Regions from separate parts of the Streptomyces sp. R-07 genome, predicted to be linked through region 3. Evidence: riboswitches for the same ligand, from Rfam matches in the RefSeq annotation. Region 3 holds a riboswitch; each other region holds the start of a gene.
The links. Region 3 has a riboswitch for cyclic di-AMP ahead of ACN9M0_RS30795 (M23 family metallopeptidase). Riboswitches for the same ligand answer to the same signal wherever they lie in the genome.

Region 1: it holds a riboswitch for cyclic di-AMP, as region 3 does, so the genes downstream of both, ACN9M0_RS19350 (M23 family metallopeptidase) here and ACN9M0_RS30795 (M23 family metallopeptidase) in region 3, are expected to answer to the same signal.
Region 2: it holds a riboswitch for cyclic di-AMP, as region 3 does, so the genes downstream of both, ACN9M0_RS01515 (LysM peptidoglycan-binding domain-containing protein) here and ACN9M0_RS30795 (M23 family metallopeptidase) in region 3, are expected to answer to the same signal.
Region 4: it holds a riboswitch for cyclic di-AMP, as region 3 does, so the genes downstream of both, ACN9M0_RS14020 (transglycosylase family protein) here and ACN9M0_RS30795 (M23 family metallopeptidase) in region 3, are expected to answer to the same signal.

Annotation. Positions count from the first base shown of each region.
Region 1 covers NZ_CP183978.1:4,237,802-4,242,498, reverse strand. Annotated here, with positions in the region: gene ACN9M0_RS19360 (PrsW family intramembrane metalloprotease) at 1-1,169, shown strand, start outside; gene ACN9M0_RS19355 (aldo/keto reductase) at 1,176-2,123, opposite strand; gene ACN9M0_RS19350 (M23 family metallopeptidase) at 2,176-3,288, opposite strand; cyclic di-AMP (ydaO/yuaA leader) riboswitch at 3,299-3,463, opposite strand; gene ACN9M0_RS19345 (PP2C family protein-serine/threonine phosphatase) at 3,676-4,697, opposite strand, start outside.
Region 2 covers NZ_CP183978.1:283,166-287,862, reverse strand. Annotated here, with positions in the region: gene ACN9M0_RS01530 (alpha/beta fold hydrolase) at 1-39, shown strand, start outside; gene ACN9M0_RS01525 (hypothetical protein) at 74-232, shown strand; gene ACN9M0_RS01520 (phosphoribosyltransferase family protein) at 345-1,649, shown strand; gene ACN9M0_RS01515 (LysM peptidoglycan-binding domain-containing protein) at 1,646-2,533, opposite strand; cyclic di-AMP (ydaO/yuaA leader) riboswitch at 2,536-2,694, opposite strand; gene ACN9M0_RS01510 (DUF6197 family protein) at 3,089-3,691, shown strand; gene ACN9M0_RS01505 (phosphocholine-specific phospholipase C) at 3,820-4,697, opposite strand, start outside.
Region 3 covers NZ_CP183978.1:6,702,659-6,707,355, reverse strand. Annotated here, with positions in the region: gene ACN9M0_RS30800 (SGNH/GDSL hydrolase family protein) at 1-222, opposite strand, end outside; gene ACN9M0_RS30795 (M23 family metallopeptidase) at 385-1,341, opposite strand; cyclic di-AMP (ydaO/yuaA leader) riboswitch at 1,344-1,500, opposite strand; gene ACN9M0_RS30790 (tyrosine-protein phosphatase) at 1,874-2,695, shown strand; gene ACN9M0_RS30785 (DUF6126 family protein) at 2,714-2,869, opposite strand; gene ACN9M0_RS30780 (helix-turn-helix domain-containing protein) at 2,942-3,571, opposite strand; gene ACN9M0_RS30775 (aspartate aminotransferase family protein) at 3,646-4,697, opposite strand, start outside.
Region 4 covers NZ_CP183978.1:3,117,122-3,121,818, forward strand. Annotated here, with positions in the region: gene ACN9M0_RS14005 (DUF501 domain-containing protein) at 1-192, opposite strand, end outside; gene ACN9M0_RS14010 (FtsB family cell division protein) at 215-685, opposite strand; gene eno (phosphopyruvate hydratase) at 776-2,062, opposite strand; gene ACN9M0_RS14020 (transglycosylase family protein) at 2,396-3,118, opposite strand; cyclic di-AMP (ydaO/yuaA leader) riboswitch at 3,122-3,295, opposite strand; gene ACN9M0_RS14025 (transglycosylase family protein) at 3,554-4,582, opposite strand; gene ACN9M0_RS14030 (cytochrome P450) at 4,676-4,697, opposite strand, start outside.

The sequences.
Region 1 (4,697 bases), 2.5 Mb from region 3:
CCCTGCTCGCGCTCTGCGCCCTGGTCATCCTGGCGCTGGTCCGCGAGCAGACCGGCACGCAGGGCTTCCTCGTCGGCCTGGGCCTCGCCGTGCTTCCCGTACCGCTGCTCATGTCGGCGTTCCGCTGGCTCGACCGGGTCGAGCCGGGCCCCTGGAAGAACATGCTGTTCGCGTTCGCCTGGGGCGCCTTCGCCGCCGCGCTCGTCGCGATCCTGGCGAACTCCTTCGCGGTCCGCTGGATCGCGACGGCCACGGCCGACCCGGACTCGGCGGACACCCTCGGCGCCACGGTGATCGCGCCGGTGGTGGAGGAGAGCGCGAAGGCCGCGGCGGTCCTGCTGCTGTTCCTCTTCCGCAGGAGGAACTTCGGCGGTCTCGTCGACGGGGTCGTGGTCGCCGGTTTCACCGCGACCGGCTTCGCCTTCACCGAGAACATCCTCTACCTCGGCAACGCCTTCGGCGAGGACCAGGAGTTCGGCTCCTCCGGTCTCGGCTCGGTGACCGCCGCGACCTTCTTCGTACGGGTCGTGATGTCGCCGTTCGCGCATCCGCTGTTCACCGTGCTCACCGGCATCGGCTTCGGCTTCGCCGCCCTCGCGCCGCGCGGGAAGCGGCTGCGCCGGGTGCTGCTGCCGCTGGCCGGGCTGCTGCTCGCGATGAGCCTGCACGCCGCGTGGAACGGCTCCGCGACCTTCGGCGGCCCGCTGGCCTTCTACGCGGTGTACGGGGCGCTCATGGTCCCGGCCTTCGGCCTGCTGACCTGGCTGGCGGTGTGGAGCCGGCAGCGGGAGCTGCGCACGATATCCGGGGAGCTCCCGGCGTACGCGGCCGCCGGCTGGCTCGCGCCCACCGAGCCGCTCGCGCTGTCCTCGATGCGCGCCCGGCAGGTGGCCCGCTCGTTCGCCGCCCGGGCGTACGGCCCGCCGGCCGCGCGGGCGGTCGGCGAGTACGAGTCCTTCGCGACGACCCTCGCGTTCCTGCGGGACCGGGCCCGGCGCGGCACGGCGGGGCCCGATTTCCCGGCCCGGGAACAGGAGCTGCTGCACCACCTCTGGCAGCGCCGCGAGGTCGCGTCCCCGGCCCTCACGTACGCGGCGAGGGCGACGGGCCGGGCCTGGGCGCCGCCGCAGTACCTGGACTACGACGGCTACAACCCGTACCGGAGCTAACGCCGGCTAGACGGCGGAGGCCTCCGTGAGGAGGGTCAGCTCGGACTCCGTGAGGGTGAGGTCGGCGGCCGCGACCAGGGCGGGGAGCTGCTCGACCGTGCGGGCCGAGGCGATCGGCGCGGCGACGGTCGGCCGGGCGGCGAGCCAGGCGAGGGCGACGGTGGCGAGTTCGGCCCCGTGGGCCTCGGCGACCGTGTCGAGCGCGGAGAGCACGGCCCGGCCCCGCTCGGTGTCCAGGTGCCCGCCCGCTCCGGCGGCGCGGACGCTGTCGACGGTGGCGCCGGGGCGGTACTTGCCGGTGAGGAAGCCGGCCGCGAGCCCGTAGTACGGAACGGCCGAGAGTCCGGCCCCCTCGACGGTCTCCAGGAGCGGGCCCTCGTAGGTGTCGCGCGAGACCAGGTTGTAGTGCGGCTGGAGGGCGACGTACCGGGCGAGGCCCTCGGCCTCGGCGAAGTCGAGGGAGGCGCGCAGCCGCTCGGGGGAGATGTTGGAGGCGGCGACGGCCCGCACCTTGCCGTCCTTCACCAGCTGGTCGAGGGCGGTGACGATCTCCTCGACGGGGACGGACTCGTCGTCGAAGTGCGTGTAGTAGAGGTCGATGTGGTCGGTGCCGAGGCGGCGCAGGGACTCCTCGGCGCCCGCCTTGATGGTGGTGGCGGAGAGCCCCTTGAAGTGGGGGTGGGCGCCGACCTTGGTGGCGACGACGATGTCGGAGCGGTTGCCCCGGGAGGCGAGCCAGCGGCCTATGACGGTCTCGGACTCGCCGCCCTCGTTGCCCTCGGCCCACGCGGAGTAGACGTCCGCGGTGTCGACGAAGTTGCCGCCCGCGGCGGCGTAGGCGTCGAGGACGGCGAAGGACTGCGCCTCGTCCGCGGTCCAGCCGAAGACGTTGCCGCCCAGGGCGATCGGGAAGACGTGCAGGTCGGAAGAGCCCAGCGTGCGGAGAGAAGTCATGGGGTGATCAACGGTCTCCGCCGCCGGGCCTATTCCGCGCGTCGCCGGAAGGTCAGAGGCTCAGGCCCTTGGAGCGCAGCCAGGCCGCCGGGTCGATGCCGTCGCCGCCGGAGGTGTGGACCTCCATGTGGAGGTGGGCGCCGGTGACGTTGCCGGTGGCGCCGACGCGGCCGATGGTCTCGCCGGTGCCCACGGTCTGGCCGGCGCTGACCAGCATGGACGAGAGGTGGCAGTACCAGACCTCGGTGCCGTCCTCCAGCTCCAGGACGATCCGGTAGCCGTAGGAGCCGGACCAGCCCGCCGACTTGACGGTCGCGCCGTGGACCGCCTTGAGCGGGGTGCCCGTGGGGGCGGCGAAGTCGAGGCCGGTGTGGTAGCCGGAGGACCACATCGAGCCGGCCTGCATGTAGGTGGCGGTGAGGGTGTACGAGGAGACCGGCAGCGAGTAGCTGGCGGCGAGCTGGGCGAGCCGCTCGGCCTCGGCCTTCGCCGCGGCCTCCGCTTCGGCCTTCGCCTTGGCTTCCGCCTCGGCCTTCGCCTTCGCGTCGGCGGCCGCCTTCTCCGCCGCGGCCTCCTTGGCCTCGGCCTCGGCGGCGGCCTTCTCGGCCGCGGCCTTCTCCATGGCGGCCTTCTCGGCGGCGTCGGCGGAGGCCTGCTGCTGCTCGGCCTGCTGGAGGATGCGGGCGCGCAGGGCCTCGCCCGCGGCGGGGACGGCGGCGGTGGCCTGCTCGGCCTGTCCGGTCTGCTCGTCGGCCGCGGTGGTGTACGTGGCGGCGGTGAGCGGGTTCGGGTTGGCGCGGCCCGCGGTGACGGGCGCGTTGTCCTCCTCGCGAAGGAGGTCGCCGACGCCCGGGAGGTCGTGGGCGTCCGGCAGGTGCAGGTCCGGGAGATCCGGGAGGTCCGGCAGCGATATGGCCACCGGCGGCTTCTCCTGCGCGGTGGCGAGGCCGCCCGCGCCGACGGCCGCGATCACACCGACGCCGAGGACGGTGGAGGAGCGGGCGAAGTTGGAGCGCTGCTTGACGACCCGGTGCCGGCCGCCGGAGCGGCTCTCGGCGCGGAGGGAGCCCTCGGTGGGGTTCCACTCGGTGTCCGGGGCGGAGATACCCGCACCGCCACCGAATGCGTCGAAGGGGGCTTCGGGTGCGGGGGTGTTGGACGCCACGGGGGGCGCTCCTTTCCTTCCTTCTCGCCTACCGGGTTAGCTGACGGGTTCGGAGCAGGAAGGTCTCCTACGGGCTCGACCGCACGGGTGCGTGGTTCGCACGGGTACGAAGGGGCCCGATTCACCCCAAGTGGTGGTTCCCCGGTTCCTTTTCAGGATTCGGCGCGTGCGCACGGTGCCGCCTCTTGCGACGGCTGGGACGACCGCGCTGCGTTATCGAACGTTAATAGACAGGGGGTCCCGATTCCAAGCCGTTCCCCTTGATCATTCATTGAATTAGGGGAGTATCGCCCGAGTTGAGCCCCCTTCAGAAAGACATAAGGCGGGCGCGGCGAAACCCTCGCGATCTGACGTTATGTCAATTGTTATCGCAGTGACACCCCGCGACTACACCCGGTGACCGGACCCGTCCGGCGGCACCACCGGCATCGTCCGGCGCCGCTCGGGCTGCCCCGTCGCCGGGCGGCTCACGGCGAGCAGCGCCATGTCGTCCGTGGACCCGCCGCCCGTGTGGAGCCGTACGTCGTCCACCAGCGCGTCGAGCAGCTCCTCGGGCCCCGGGAAGATCCGTCCGGCGAGGCGCGCCGCCGGGTCGTAGAAGACGCCCTGCGCGTTCCGTGCCTCCGAGAGGCCGTCCGTGTAGAAGAGCAGCGTCGCGCCCGGCGGGAACGGCCGCGCCTCGGCCCGGTCCGGCCACGCCGCCAGCTCCCCCATGCCGAGCGGCAGCGCCGCCTCGCCCGGTTCCAGCGAGTCCAGGCGGCCGTCCGCGTACAGCATCAGCGGCGGCGGATGCCCCCGGTTGACGACCCGTACGAAACCGTCGAAGGTCCCGGCCCCGTCGGCGCGCGGGATCTCGGCCAGGACCGCGGTGGTGAACCCCTCGAAGGCGTCGAGCCCGTCCCGGCGGGTGCCCTCCCGGGCCAGCGCCCGTTCGAGGCGCTGCGCCACGCCCTCCAGGGTCCGCTCCTGCTCGGCCGCCTCCCGGAAGGCGCCGATGACGACGGCGACGGCCTCGACCGCCTCCATCCCCTTGCCCCGGACGTCCCCGACGACGAGCCGCACCCCGTGCGGGGTGTCCTGGACGGCGAACAGGTCGCCGCCGATGAACGCGTCGGCCTGCGCCGCCTCGTACCGCGCCGCGCACTGCAGCCCGCCGATCCGCTCGGCGGGCGTCGGCAGCACCGCCTTCTGCGCGGTCTCGGCGATGACCCGCGCCGAGGCGAGCCGCTCGCCGCTGCGGCGCACGACCCGGTTGATGAGGAGGGCGAGCGCCGAGACGGTGAGGACGGTCAGGGTCTCGGTGAGGGACGCGATCTCGTCGGCGGTGCCGTTGTAGACGTGCAGCCCGACGGAGGCGAGGACGGCGGCGATCCCGGTGAGCAGGGTCGTCAGGGTGGAGAAGAAGGGTG
Region 2 (4,697 bases), 6.4 Mb from region 3:
GCCCTCGCCGAGGCCATCGAGGCCTTCCTCGGCGCCTGAGGCCGCCGGCTGCTTCACCTTCGAGGCCCTTCAGGTGATCGACCTCGGCGCGACGTACGACGTGGCCGGCGCCTCCGGCACCCGACTGGGCAGCTTCCGGAAGAACTTCGGGGCCTCCTTGCCGCGGAGCACCTGGCACCTGAGCCGGGAGGGCGAGCAGCGGGAGGCCTCCGGGCAGGAGCGGCCCCGCTGAACGTGCCGATCCGTCGACCCCGGCGGCCCGTCTACCCTGGAGAGACGGGCAGGGGGCGGGGCACACCGTTCCTCCCCGGGCCCGAGCCGCGCAGGCGGAAGGGCGGCCGACCATGTTCTTCAGCGATCGCACGGACGCGGGGCGGCAGCTCGCCGCCCGGCTCGACCACCTCAAGGGCCATGACGTCGTGGTCCTCGGGCTCCCCCGAGGTGGCGTGCCGGTGGCGGCGGAGGTCGCCGACGCCCTCGACGCACCGCTCGACATCTGTCTCGTACGGAAGCTCGGGGTGCCCCACCAGCCGGAGCTCGCGATGGGGGCGCTCGGGGAGGGCGGCGTGCGGGTGCTCAACGAGCGGGTGCTCAGTGAGACCCGGGTGGACGACCGCGCTCTCGCCGCCGTGGAGGAGCGGGAGCACGCCGAGCTCGAGCAGCGCTCCCTCCGCTACCGCGGCAGCCGGCCGTCCGTGCCCCTCGACGGGCGGACGGTCGTCGTCGTCGACGACGGGCTGGCCACGGGCGCCACGGCACTGGCGGCCTGCCGGGTGGTCCGCGCCCGGGGCGCCGCCCGGATCGTCCTCGCGGTGCCGGTGGCACCGCGGGGCTGGACGGCGCGGCTCGGCGGTGAGGCGGACGAGACCGTCAGCGTGCACGCACCGGATCTGTTCTTCGCGATCGGGCAGTTCTACCAGGACTTCTCGCAGACCCCGGACGCCGAGGTCATCGCCTGTCTGGACCGGAGCAGAGCCGCACGCGACCCCGTCGTGCAGGACACGGACGTGCGGATCCCGATCACCGGCGTCACCCTCGCCGGACGGCTCGCGGTCCCCGAGAACGCTGCCGGCATCGTCCTGTTCGCCCATGGCAGCGGCAGCAGCCGGCACAGCCCCCGGAACCGGGCGGTCGCCGCGGCGCTCAACCGGGCGGGCCTGGGGACGCTGCTCTTCGACCTGCTGACCGAGACGGAGGCGACGGACCGGGCGCACGTCTTCGACACCCCGCTCCTCGCCGGGCGGCTCGCCGGTGCCACGGATTGGCTGGCGGGACGTCCCGAGAGCACCGGACTCCCGCTCGGTTACTTCGGCGCGAGCACGGGAGCGGCCGCCGCGCTGTGGGCGGCGGGCGATCCCGCGTCCCCGGTGAGCGCCGTCGTCTCACGCGGTGGCCGGCCGGACCTCGCGGCCGACCACCTGGCCCGGGTGCGCGCCCCGACGCTCCTGGTGGTGGGCGGCGCGGACGCGCTGGTCCTGGACCTCAACCGGCGGGCCCTGGCGCTGCTGCGCTGTGAGAACCGGCTCGCCGTGGTGGGAGGCGCCGGGCACCTCTTCGAGGAGCCGGGCGCCCTGGAGGAGGTGGCGGACCTCGCCACCTCCTGGTTCACCGAGCACTTCCGGGAGCACGCCCGGCGTGAGGGGGACTAGTACGCGCTGTCGACGTTGTCGATGGAGCCGTAGCGGTCGGCCGCGTAGTTGCAGGCGGCGGTGATGTTGGCCACCGGGTCGAACAGGTCCATGGACGTGCCGGGCACGTGGTAGGCCAGGAAGGTCGGCTCGATGACCTGGAGCAGACCCTTCGAGGGGGTGCCGGCGGCCGCGTTGGAGTCCCAGAGGTTGATGGCCTGGGGGTTTCCGGAGGACTCGCGCATGACGTTGCGGAGGATCCCGTCGTAGGAACCGGGGATGCCGCGCTGGCCCATGATGGCCAGCGACTCCCGGATCCAGCCGTCGAGGTTGTCGGCGTAGTTCGTGGCGGCGGCCGGGGCCGCCTTCACGGCGGCGGGAGCGGCGGCGACGGCCGGAGCGGCCTGCGCGGCGGAGGCGCCCGAACCGGTGGCGACGGCAGGGGCCGCCGGCCGGCGCTCGGAGCGGCTCGCCCGCTCGGTCGTGGCGGACTTCTTCGCCTTCGCCTGCGTGGGAACGGGCTTCGCGGAATCCCGACGAATCGTCAGTTCGAGACCCGGGTGAATGAGTGACGGATTGTCACCCACGACGCTCTTGTTGGCACGGTAAAGGCTCTTCCAGCCGCCCTGAATTCCCTTCTTGTGGGCGATCAGGGAAAGCGAGTCACCACTCACCACGGTGTACGAGCGCGCGGCGGCCGGGGCCGTGGGGGCCTTGGCCGCGGCCGGCGCGGAGTGCGCGGCGAAGGACTGGACCGCGATGTCCGGGGCCGCGGACACGGGCGCGGCGCCGGCGACGGCCGGGGCGATCAGCGGCAGGGTCAGTGCGGCGCCACCCGTGCCGACCAGGGCGAGGCCGCGGGAGACGCTGCGGCGGGGACGGCGGTGCTTACCGTGAGCAGGCATGACGGTTTCCTCTCCGGCGCCTGCGGGGTGAGCTGTCGGGTTCGGACGGGAGATGTCCGGCCGCGCGCACGCGGCTGCACCCCGAGCCGTTCCGGATTCCGGACCGGCGTATTCGTGGGTCCCCCGCTCCTGCCGTCGGGTGAAAAGGGAGGTTTACCGAGCGGCGGCAGGATTGGGCGTTCCGCTCGAATGGAGGTGACCGTAGGCCAGTAATGCGACGGAGAACAAGGGGAGTGAACCCCGGGACTCGGTAAATGGATCACGGAATTAGGGGAATTCAAGATCGATGCCGTTCTGGAGGCGTCGAACTTCCTTGCCGGGTACGGGGTGGGGGAACGCTCCGCCGGGTGCGGCGTCCGGGGAAGTGAGTCGCGTCACCCGGAGGGTAATGTCCGAATATGAGGCGTAATTCCATTGGTGCTTAAATGGGTAGATAATTCATGTGATGCGGTGTTCGTCGCCACGTGGAGGGGCGACTCACCCTGTGGGGGTAAAAGTCGCAAAACCGACATTTGTCTTGAAAGATGGAGGGAGTCGACCCCAGGAGCCACTCGCATGTCGCCCTCCACCTCCTTGCTCAGCCCCGATTCCCTCGACCAGGAGGCCGCCGCCCTCTACGAGAGCGCCACCTGGCAGCGGATCGTCACCGACTGGACCACCCGTGACGATCCGGCGCCGGAAAGAGGGAGCTGGCGCGAGCTGCTCAGCGTGCCGGTGGACCGGCTCGTGGCCGACGCGCTCGCCGCCCTGCCGCCGAACCTCCCCGCCGAGCGCCGTCTCCCCGGCCGCCTCGGAGCCGTACTGCCGGACCGGCTGCACGCCTGGCGCCGCATCGGTCAGGCCGAGCTGCGCCCCTCGGTCCATCTCGGGTACGCGCGCGAGGTGCTGACCGAGTGGGGCTGGCAGAACGCCCCGTACAAGCTGCGTGACGTACGAGGCGCCCGGTGTGTCTGCGGCGCCCTGCTCGCCGCCCACCGCCTCGGCTACGGCAGCGCGGACACCATGAACGAGGCGGCCGCGTGGATCATGACCGAGCTGCGGTCGCAGGGGTGGCACGGGTTGATCGGGCCGTGGAACCGGGCCCCCGGGCGGACGGCCGCCGACGCGGTGGGCCTCCTCGACGCCACGCTCCGCCGCGCCGCCCACGCCGGCCGCTGACACCACGCCCGCGTGCCGGGCGGCGACCGGAGGGCCGCCGCTCGGCACGCGGGGGAGGGGAACAGCCACTGACGCCCGGGCCGTGGGGGAGGGCTCGGCCGCCGGCCCCGGCCCGCGGGAGACGGGGATCAGCCGCTGACGCTCGGGGCTCCGGTCTCGATGTGGCCGGTGTACCGGCGCGACCAGGTGCCGTCGATGTCGGCCAGGATCGTGAAGTCGTACCAGCCGCCGTTGTAGGCCACCGCGTTGAAGAAGTCCTCGCGGCTGGAGTTCGCGGGCACCGCGTACGTCCACGGACCGTCCGAGCGGTAGGCGTTCGAGCGGATCGTGAAGGTGACGGGACCGGCCGAGGCGTTCGTCATCTTGAACCACAGGGCCGTCTTGCCCGTCCCCGCGTCGGGTGCGAACCGGGCCGCCACCTCGACGGCCTTGCCGGCTTTGGACGCGTCCCCGATGAACCGGCGCAGGAAGCGGTTGGGCCCCATCATCGAGATGTCGTACTTCCCCGAGCCCGACCCCAGACCGATGTTGAAGTAGTCGGAGGCCGTGCCGCCGGGGTCGACGGTGTACTGCCAGGCGGCCGTGTCCCGGTACTGGTGCGGGTGGATCGAGAAGTGCGCCGACCGCTTGGCCTCCGCGCCCTGGTTGGTCATCGAGAACCAGGCCAGGATCTTGCCCGCGGCACCGAACTCGAAGCGGTCGAGGTTGCCGTTCACCTGGTACGGCAGGGCGCGCGCCGGGCGGGTGCCGGACTCCTGCGCGGGCAGGGCGTTGTTCTGGGGAGCCGGGTTCGGCAGCGGGCCGCAGGTGGCCTGCCCGATCACCTTCGCCGTGGAGGGAAGGCCGGCGGGCACTCCGTACACCGGGTTGGCGAAGTCGAAGACCCCGGTCAGATCGCCCGTCACCTTCCGCCGCCAGGCGCTGATGTTGGGACAGGTGGCCGGGGTGCCGAGGGCGGCCGTCCAGGTCTCCATGAAGCGCAGCACGGAGGTGTGGTCGAAGACCT
Region 3 (4,697 bases):
CGCCACGATCTGGTCGAGAAGGCGCCCGCGTACGGCCAGGTTGGCGTAGCGAAAGGCGTCGTGCTCCGGCAGCTGGTCGGCGAGCAGGACCGCGAAGCGGTCCGCCCAGCCGACGTACGTCCCGTCGGGCCCGGGGTCTCCGACGCCCTCGGTGAAGCTGTCACCGATCGCCGCGTACGACCCGAATGCGTTCTTGTCTGTTGATCTCGAATCGTCTGCCACGGGAGCACATCCTTCCCTTTGGGATGTGACCTACGCGACCGTAAGGAGGGGTTGACGCTGGGTGACATATGCCACCGATAAAGAATTTGCCAAGCCGGAATACGCCGGAGGCCCGGCACGTACGTGCCGGGCTTCCGGGGACAAGGCGTTGACGACGGTTCGTCAGATGCTCACGCCGTGCTGGCGCAGGGCGGCCAGCGGGTCGATGTCGGAGCCGTACTCCGGGCCGGTACGCATCTCGAAGTGCAGGTGCGGTCCGGTGACGTTGCCGGTCGCGCCCGAGAGACCGATCTGCTGGCCGCCGGTGACGGTCTGGCCGGCGGAGACGGAGATCGAGGACAGGTGGGCGTACTGCGAGAAGGTGCCGTCGGCGTGCTGGATGACGACCTGGTTGCCGTACGCGCCGCCGTCGCCGGCGGAGTAGACGGTGCCGGGGCCGACCGCGACGACGGTGGTGCCGGTGGAGGCGATGAAGTCGACACCGGTGTGGTAGCCGGAGGACCACATGGAGCCGGCCTGGTGGTACGGGGTCGACATGCCGGCGCCGGCGATCGGAGCGACCCAGCCGGAAGAGGTCGTCGCGGCCGACGAGGACGTCGCGGAGGACGACGAGGTGGTCGCGGCGGCGGCCGGGGCCGAGGTCCGCTCGCTGCTGCGCGAGGCGCGCGGGGTGTCGCCGTTCTTGCCGGAGCTCTGCGTGCTCTTGTGCGTGACCTTCGGCGCGGCCTTGGCGGTGCTCTTCCCGCCGAGGGTGAGCTTCATGCCGGGCAGGATCAGGGAGGGGTTCTCGCCGACGACCCGTCGGTTGTCCTCGTACAGCTTGTGCCAGCCACCCGCGAGGTGGTGCTCGGCGGCGATCTTCGACAGGTAGTCGCCCCGGACGACGGAGTACGTCTTCGGCGCGGCCTTCGCGGTGGTGGGCGCGGCCTGGACGGCGGCGGCCTTCACCTGGGCGACGGCCTGGGCGGGAGCGGCGGCGGGGGCGGCCTGCTCGGCGGCGTGGGCGCCGGTGGCTCCGAGGAGCGGGAGGGCGACGACGGCGCCACCGGTACCGGCGGCGGCGAGGCCACGGGTGAGGCGGCTGGACTTGGTGCGGCGGTGCTTACCCTTAGCGGGCATGGCGAATTCCTCTCCGGCGCCTGCGAGGTGAGCTGTCGGGTTCGGACTGGAGATGTCCGGCCGCGTGTCCACGCGACTTCACCCCGAGCCGTCCTTCTCGGAAGGATCGGCGACTTACCTGGGTCCCCCGCTCCTGCCTTGTTCGGGTGAGTGCGGATTCCGGTCGGTGGCAGGATTCGGCGGTCCGTCCGGATTGAGCGCGACGCTAGACGAGTGGGGTCGGCGCGAACAAGCCACGATTTTCGAGGACTCCGGAGCTCCTTGATATACGGCCGGAATTCCGGTCACCCTCCGTGGATGACGGTCCCTCGATCTCCTTTTCCCGGGGGGTATTTGGAAAAGACGATCAGGCACGGTCCGTCACGGTTATGACGCTGCTCACGCGCCGATCCCCATCTCCCCTGCAACCGGGGCGGGTTATGCCGAACACCCCAATACGGACAGATCGCCCATTCCTGTGCGAGGGCGTGCGTGCACGGGTTCGCACCCGAGATGATTGCCCCAGGAACCGATCTACAGAACAGGAGCAGCCGTGACGCAGCAGCTGCCGCAGATCCCGCCCGCCGATGCCGCCGAGCCCGAGCTGACGGAGGTCCGCAACTTCCGGGACGTGGGCGGTCTGCCGACGTCGGACGGGCGCGCCGTCCGCCCCGGCCGCCTCTTCCGCAGCGGCCATCTCGCCCACGCGACGGAGGACGACGCCGCCTTCCTCTCCTCGCTCGGCCTGCACACCGTCTTCGACTTCCGCAACGAGGCGGACCGGAAGGTCGAGGGCGCGGACGTCGACCTGCCCGGCGTGCGGAACGTGCACATACCCCTCAACGACCCGGCCGACGGCAAGGAGTTCTGGAAGCTGGTGCGCGACGGCGAGATCGCGCAGCTGCGGGAGATCCTCGGCGACGGCAAGGCGGCCGCCCGGATGTCCGAGTCGTACCGGAAGATGATCGTCGAGCGGGCCTCGGAGCACAGCCGGATCCTGCACTCCATGGCGGAGGAGAGCATCCCGGCCCTCATGCACTGCGCGGCCGGGAAGGACCGGGCCGGGCTCGCCATCGCGATCACCCTGCTCGCGGTCGGGGTCGAGCGGGAGGCCATCGAGGCCGACTACGTGAAGTCGAACGATCCGCACCGCCGCTACAAGGTGCGCCGCAGCTCCACCGCCCCGGACGCGATGTCGCCGGAGGTGATGGAGCTGCTGAGCCCGCTCTTCGACGCGCGGGTGGAGTACCTGCGGGCCGCCTTCGAGACGATCGAGGCGACCTGGGGCTCGGTGGACGTCTACCTCGCCGAGGGCCTGAAGCTGGCCCCGGAGACCCGTGAGCGACTGCGGGAGCGCCTGCTCACGGACGTGTGAGCCCCGGCCGGGCAGGGCCTACTGGTTCTGCCCGCCCAGCATGAAGAGCAGGTAGAGAAAGCCGGCGAAGAGGTGGCCTGCGACCAGGTAGGCGAAGAGGCGGAGCACGAGCCCCTTGGGGAACTTGCCTTCACCGCGCTCCTCACCGGTGACCGGTGCGGACTTCTCGGACATGTCGGTCCTTTCCTCAGGACTCGGGACGGGTGGCTCGGGACGGTCACCCGGTACGAAGCGGTTCGCTCGGGATCAGCGCCGGTGCGGGGTCCCGTCGCCGAGGCACAGCTCGGCGACAGGGCTCTGCATCAGGGTGTGGACGAAGAGCAGCTCGGCCCCGCCGGGGGTGGCGGCGCCGATCCGGTGCGGGGTCAGCGAGTCGAAGTGCGCGCTGTCCCCGGGATCGAGGACGTGCACGGCCTCGCCGAGCGCGAGCCGCACCCGCCCCTCCAGGACGTGGATCCACTCCTCCCCGGGGTGGACGCGCACGATGTCGGCCCGGGTGGCGTACGGCACGTGGACCCGCAGGCACTGGAGGGCGCGCCCGGCACCGCCGGCCTGGCGGTAGATCCAGCCGTCGGCCTCGACGGGTTCGGAGCGGCCGGCCCGGACGACGGGGTCGCGCTCGGGGGGCGTCTCGCCCAGGAGCTCGGAGACCGTCGTACCGTAGATGCGGGACAGGGCGAGCAGCATGGGCAGCGAGGGCTGCCTGTTCCCCGTCTCCAGGCGCGAGAGGTGGGCCGGCGAGAGGCCGGCCCGCTGGGCGGCGGCCTCCAGGGTGAGTCCCCGGCGGCGGCGCAGGGCCCGCAGCTGCGGGGCGACGTGGGGCAGGACGCCGGGGAGGGCGGGGTCCGGGGAAGGGTCCCCGGGGACGTGGTCCATGCGTCCATTCCGCCAGGATCGTGCCTCTGAGGCAAGTTTCTTGCCTCAGAGGCAAAACCGTGGTCGAGAATCGGTCAGCGCTGCGCCACCGCCTGCTTGACCAGCGTCTTCCCGAAGTCCCACATCAGCCCGCCGCCGCCGTGGGCGTCGTCCATGACCGCGGTGAAGGCCGTGACGAACCGGTCCACGTCCGCCTCGTCGATGACCAGCGGCGGGATCAGTTTGATCACCTCCAGGTGGTCCCCGGAGACCTGGGTGAGGATCCGGTGCCGCTGGAGCAGCGGGACGACGACCATCTGGGCGAAGAGGCCCTTGCGGGCCGCCTGGAGCATCGTCCAGCGCCCGCGCAGTCCGAGGGAGGACGGCCGGCCGAACTCGATCCCGATCATCAGGCCGCGCCCGCGGATCTCGTGCAGCAGCTCGTACCGCGGCACGAGCTCCTTCAGCCGGCCCGAGAGCAGGTCGCCGATCCGACGGGCGTGCGCGACGGTGCCCTCGTCCTCCATGACCGAGAGGACGGCGAGCCCGGCCGCCATGGCCTGCGCGTTCGATCCGAAGCTCGCCGAGTGGACCAGGACCCGGTCCATCGACGAGTAGACCTTCTTGAAGATCCAGTCCTTGCCCAGGGTGGCCCCGACCGGCACGTAGCCCCCGGAGAGCGCCTTGGCGACGCAGACCAGGTCCGGCTCGACGCCCTCCTCGTGCTGGTAGGCGTAGAAGTCGCCGGTCCTGCCGAGGCCCGTCTGCACCTCGTCGGCGATGAGCAGCGCGCCGTGCCGGTGCAGCAGCTCCTGCGCACCCCGGAGGAAGCCCGGTGGCGCCTCGTGGACGCCCTTGCCCTGGATGGGCTCGACGACGAAGGCGGCCACATCGCCCCTGCGCAGTTCCCGCTCCAGGGCGTCGAGGTCGCCGAGGGCGATCGCGGTGTCCGGCAGGAGCGGGTCGAAGCCCTCCCGGAAGCCCTGCTCGCCGTTGACGGAGAGGGAGCCGGTGGTGAGCCCGTGGAAGGCGTGGGTGCAGTAGAGGACCCTCGGCCGCCCGGTGGCGTACCGGGCGAACTTGAGGGCGGTCTCCACGGCCTCGGTGCCGCTGTTGCCGAAGAAGACCCGGTCGAGGTGCGGGCTGT
Region 4 (4,697 bases), 3.6 Mb from region 3:
GTAGTACGTGGTGGGGAACGGCGTGCCGTCGGGGAGCCGGGGCGCGGTCTCGACCACGTCCGGGTTGCCGCACGGGCAGCGGTGCGCGATGGCGCGCAGGCCGCGGGGCGGGCGCCCGAGCTGGAGCTCGAAGGCGGCGATGTCCGTCCCGGTGGGCTCGGTGCGTTCGGTCTGCGGAGGGGGCGTTTCCATGTCTGCCTTGCTCGTCAGGTCGTTACGGGCGGTCGGCGTGGTCGACGCCGTCCCAGAGGTTGTCGTACCAGGGTCGGTCGGCCGCGCCCTGGTCGGCGCGGGGCCGTTGCTCCGCGTCGGGGTCGTTCACGGTGAAGCCGGTCTCGCCGGGGAGCACGTAGTGCAGGTGCTCGCGGGCGAGGCGGCGGACGTAGGCGGGGTCCTGGAGGCGGGCCTTCTCGTCCTTCAGTTCCTCGACCCGCCGGGCGGCCTCGGCGGCCCTGCGTTCCTGCTCGGCGATCTCGCCCTGCTGGGAGACGTAGCTGCGCATCGGGTAGGCGAGCGCCACGACGAGGGAGCAGACCACGAGGGCGAGGAAGGCCGCGCGGCCGGTGAGCCGGGAGCGGCGGGCCTGGCGGCGGGTCTGGGAGCGGTAGACACGGGCGGCGGTCTGCTCACCGAGCAGCCTGATCCGGGTCGCGGTCGAGAACCGGTCCCGGTCCTTCGCGGCCATGTCGTGTCGCCTCCCCTGTTCACGCGTACGTCCCCGCACACGGTACGGGACCGAGTGCGGGGACGGACGGAACTACCGGGTGTGACGCTGTCAGCCCTTGAAGCGCGGGAAGGCGCTGCGACCGGCGTAGACGGCGGCGTCGTCGAGGATCTCCTCGATGCGCAGCAGCTGGTTGTACTTGGCGACGCGGTCCGAGCGGGCCGGGGCGCCGGTCTTGATCTGACCGCAGTTCACGGCGACCGCGAGGTCGGCGATGGTGACGTCCTCGGTCTCGCCGGAGCGGTGGGACATCATGCACTTGAAGCCGTTGCGCTGGGCCAGCTCGACGGCGTCCAGGGTCTCGGTCAGCGAGCCGATCTGGTTGACCTTGACCAGGAGGGCGTTCGCGGTGCCCTCCTCGATGCCGCGGGCCAGGCGCTCCGGGTTGGTGACGAAGAGGTCGTCGCCGACGATCTGGACCTTGGCGCCCAGCTTGTCGGTGAGGACCTTCCAGCCGGCCCAGTCGTCCTCGAACAGCGGGTCCTCGATGGAGACCATCGGGTACGCGGAGACGAGCTCCTCGTAGTACTCGGTCATCTCGGCGGCCGAGCGGGACTTGCCCTCGAACTCGTACTTGCCGTCCTTGTAGAACTCGGACGCGGCGACGTCGAGCGCGAGCGCGACGTCGGAGCCCGGGGTGTAGCCGGCCTCCTTGATGGCCTCGACGATGAGGTCGAGGGCGGCGCGGTTCGACTCGAGGTTCGGGGCGAAGCCGCCCTCGTCGCCGAGGCCGGTGGAGAGGCCCTTGCGCTTCAGCACGCCCTTGAGCGTGTGGTAGATCTCGGCGCCCCAGCGGAGGGCCTCGGAGAAGGACTCCGCGCCGATCGGGGCGATCATGAACTCCTGGATGTCCACGTTGGAGTCGGCGTGCGACCCACCGTTGAGGATGTTCATCATCGGAACGGGCAGCAGGTGCGCGTTCGGGCCGCCCAGGTAGCGGAAGAGCGGGAGGTCGCTGGCCTCGGAGGCGGCGTGCGCGACGGCGAGGGAGACGCCGAGGATGGCGTTGGCGCCGAGCGAGCCCTTGTTCTCGGTGGCGTCCAGGTCGAACATGGCCTGGTCGATCAGGCGCTGCTCGGTGGCGTCGTAGCCGACGAGCTCCGGGCCGATCTGCTCGATGACGGCGAGGACGGCCTTCTCGACACCCTTGCCGAGGTAACGGTTGGGGTCACCGTCGCGAAGCTCGATGGCCTCGAAGGCACCGGTGGAGGCGCCGGACGGAACAGCAGCACGGCCGGTGCTGCCGTCGTCGAGGCCGACCTCGACCTCGACCGTGGGGTTGCCTCGGGAGTCCAGGATTTCCCGGGCTACGACGACGTCGATGGACGGCACGAGCATCTCCTTTTTGGGATGTGACGCTGGATGTGACGCATGGCCGGTGCAGGGTCGCTCGGCCTTGCGACAAGAGCCTAACCGGCTCGGGGGCTCCCGCCCCCCGTGCGCCCGCCCCCTGGGACGAAAAAGGACCCAAGGGCATGCATCCCGGGACGAAGGACCCCAGATCTACTGGGCAGTAATCGCGGAGTCGCCCCGGAACGGGGGAACCCCGGTCCGGAAACGGGGGAACCCCGGTCCGGCGTGCACGGGGGAAGGGCACGCCGGACCGGGGTGGTCACCGCGGGAGGGTCGTCGGGGCCGCGTGAGCCGCCGGACTCACGCGAGCCGCCTGGCTCACTTCAGGTGGAGCTGCTGACCCGGGTAGATGAGGTCGGCGTTCTCGACGACGTCCTTGTTCAGCTCGAAGAGCTTGGCCCAGCCGCCCTTGACGCCGTGCGCCTGGGCGATCTTGCTGAGGGTGTCGCCGGCGACGACCTTGTACTCGCCGTCGCCCTTCTCGACCTTCTTGCCGGTCGGCGTGGTGACGGTCTTCTTGGCGGCCTTCGGCGCGGCCTGCTGCGTGACCTTCTTGGGGGCCTGGCGCTGCTGGCTGCGGGTGGTCGGCTGCTCGGTCTCGCGCGGCTGCGGAGCGGCCTGCTGGGGCTCGCTCTGCTGCGGGGTCTCGGCGGCGCCGCCGTCGTAGGAGGCGCCGGAGAGGCCGACGCCGCAGCTCGGCCAGGCACCCTTGCCCTGGCCCGCGAGGACCTTCTCGGCGACGGCGATCTGCTGGGACTTCGAGGCCAGGTCGGCGCGCGCGGCGTAGGCGGTGCCACCGAAGGCGGCCCAGGTGGAGTTCGTGAACTGCAGGCCGCCGTAGAAGCCGTTGCCGGTGTTGATGGCCCAGTTGCCACCGGACTCGCACTGGGCGACGGCGTCCCACTCGGAAGCGGTGGCGGCCGAGGCGGTGCCCGCGGTCAGCAGCGGGGCGGCGACGGCGACACCGGTGACGCCGACGAGCGTGGCGACCTTGGTGGCCTTCGAGGGACGACGGTGTTTGCCCTTGGCGGAAAACAGCATGGGAATTCTCCTCACCGACGCCTGTGAGGTGAGCTGTCGGGTTCGGGCCGGAAAGTTGCCCGGCCGCGTGTCCTTGCACGCGGCTTCACCCCAAGCCGGTCGTCGGCCGTCTGTCTCAACGGCCGGGCCCGGCACTTACCTTGGGTCCCCCACTCCTGCCTTCGGCGCTTGCGCGACGACTGTTCCCATCGGCCGACGGCAGGATTCGGCGTTTCGGTCGACGGGGCCCGCGGTGGCGAGCGGTGACGACCGTAGACACAGACCCACCGGATGTTCAAAGAGGCCCATTGCGGAAATATCGCCCCTGCTTGCCCTCCGGTGGGCGGCGTTTGTGCAGGTGAGAGGTGACAGAAGCAAAGTTTGCGGACGTGACACGCCAGTTGGGACGAAGAGACTCATGTCTCACTTGCCCAGAACCGGACATAAGCCCGCGAACTAACCTGCCGTCGCCGCCGAACCCGCCGTCAGGTCGAGGCTCTGACCAGGCAGGATGAGGTCCGGATCGAGGCCCACCGTCTGCCGGTTGGCGTCATAGAGGGCGGTCCAGCCGCCGGGGAGTTCGTTCTCCTGCGCAATGTCGGACAGGCTGTCACCCGGCCGCACGGTGTACTCGCCCGAAGTGCCCTGACTGTCCGTTGCGTCCGTATTCTTCGATTCGTCAGTCACCGGAGTGGCGTCGACGTTATCCGCGGGCTTGTCCGCGCCCGATGCATGACGGCCCGATTCGACCGAGTCGCCCTTCTTGTCGGATTCCTCCGGTGCGGCGTCGCCCCGGTGCTTGCCGGTGCCGGGCGTGGCCGACGGCGCGTCACCCTTCGGCGCGTCGGGCGAAACCGGCGTACCGGGCGTAACGGACGCGTCGGGCGTGCCCGGGGCCGCCGGGGTGGTGGGCGCGGCCGGGGTCGTCGGCGCGGCGGAGCCCGCCGGAGCGGTCGGCGTCGCGGGGGTCGCGGACGGGGTGGACCCCTCCGTGGCCTTTCCTGTCCCCGCGGGGGCCGTCGGCGCGCCCGCGGTGCGGTCGGACTCCGGGAGGGGGCCCGTGGGGGCCGTCGGGACGACTGTCGGGCCCGGGTCCACGCCGGTGGCCTTGCCGTCGTTCTTCAGGCCGGCGATCGGCGCGCAGGTGGCCCACTCGGTGCTGCCCTTGACGAACGCCTTCTCGGCCACCGCGATCTGCTGGGCGCGGCTGGCGAGGTCGGGGCTGGGCGCGTACGCCAGGCCGCCGTTCCGCTCCCAGCTGTCCTGGGTGAACTGGAGGCCGCCGTACATCCCGTTGCCGAAGTTGGCGCTCCACTGGCCGCCGGACTCGCACTCGGCGACCCGGTCCCAGGTGGAGGCGTCGGCGGCGGAGGCGGATCCGGTGGCGAGCAGCGGCAGCGCCATGGCGGATCCGGTCACGCCCGCGGCGACGACGAGGGCGGGGGCCTGACGGGGGCGACGGTGTCGTCCGTTCCCGGAACGCATAGAAGCGCCTTTCGCGTGACGGCTGAGACTGCGGCGAACGTAGCCGCATTCGAACGTCCGTCACAAGTCGATGGCGCCACGATCACACGAAGATCACATTTCTGATGGCTCGTCA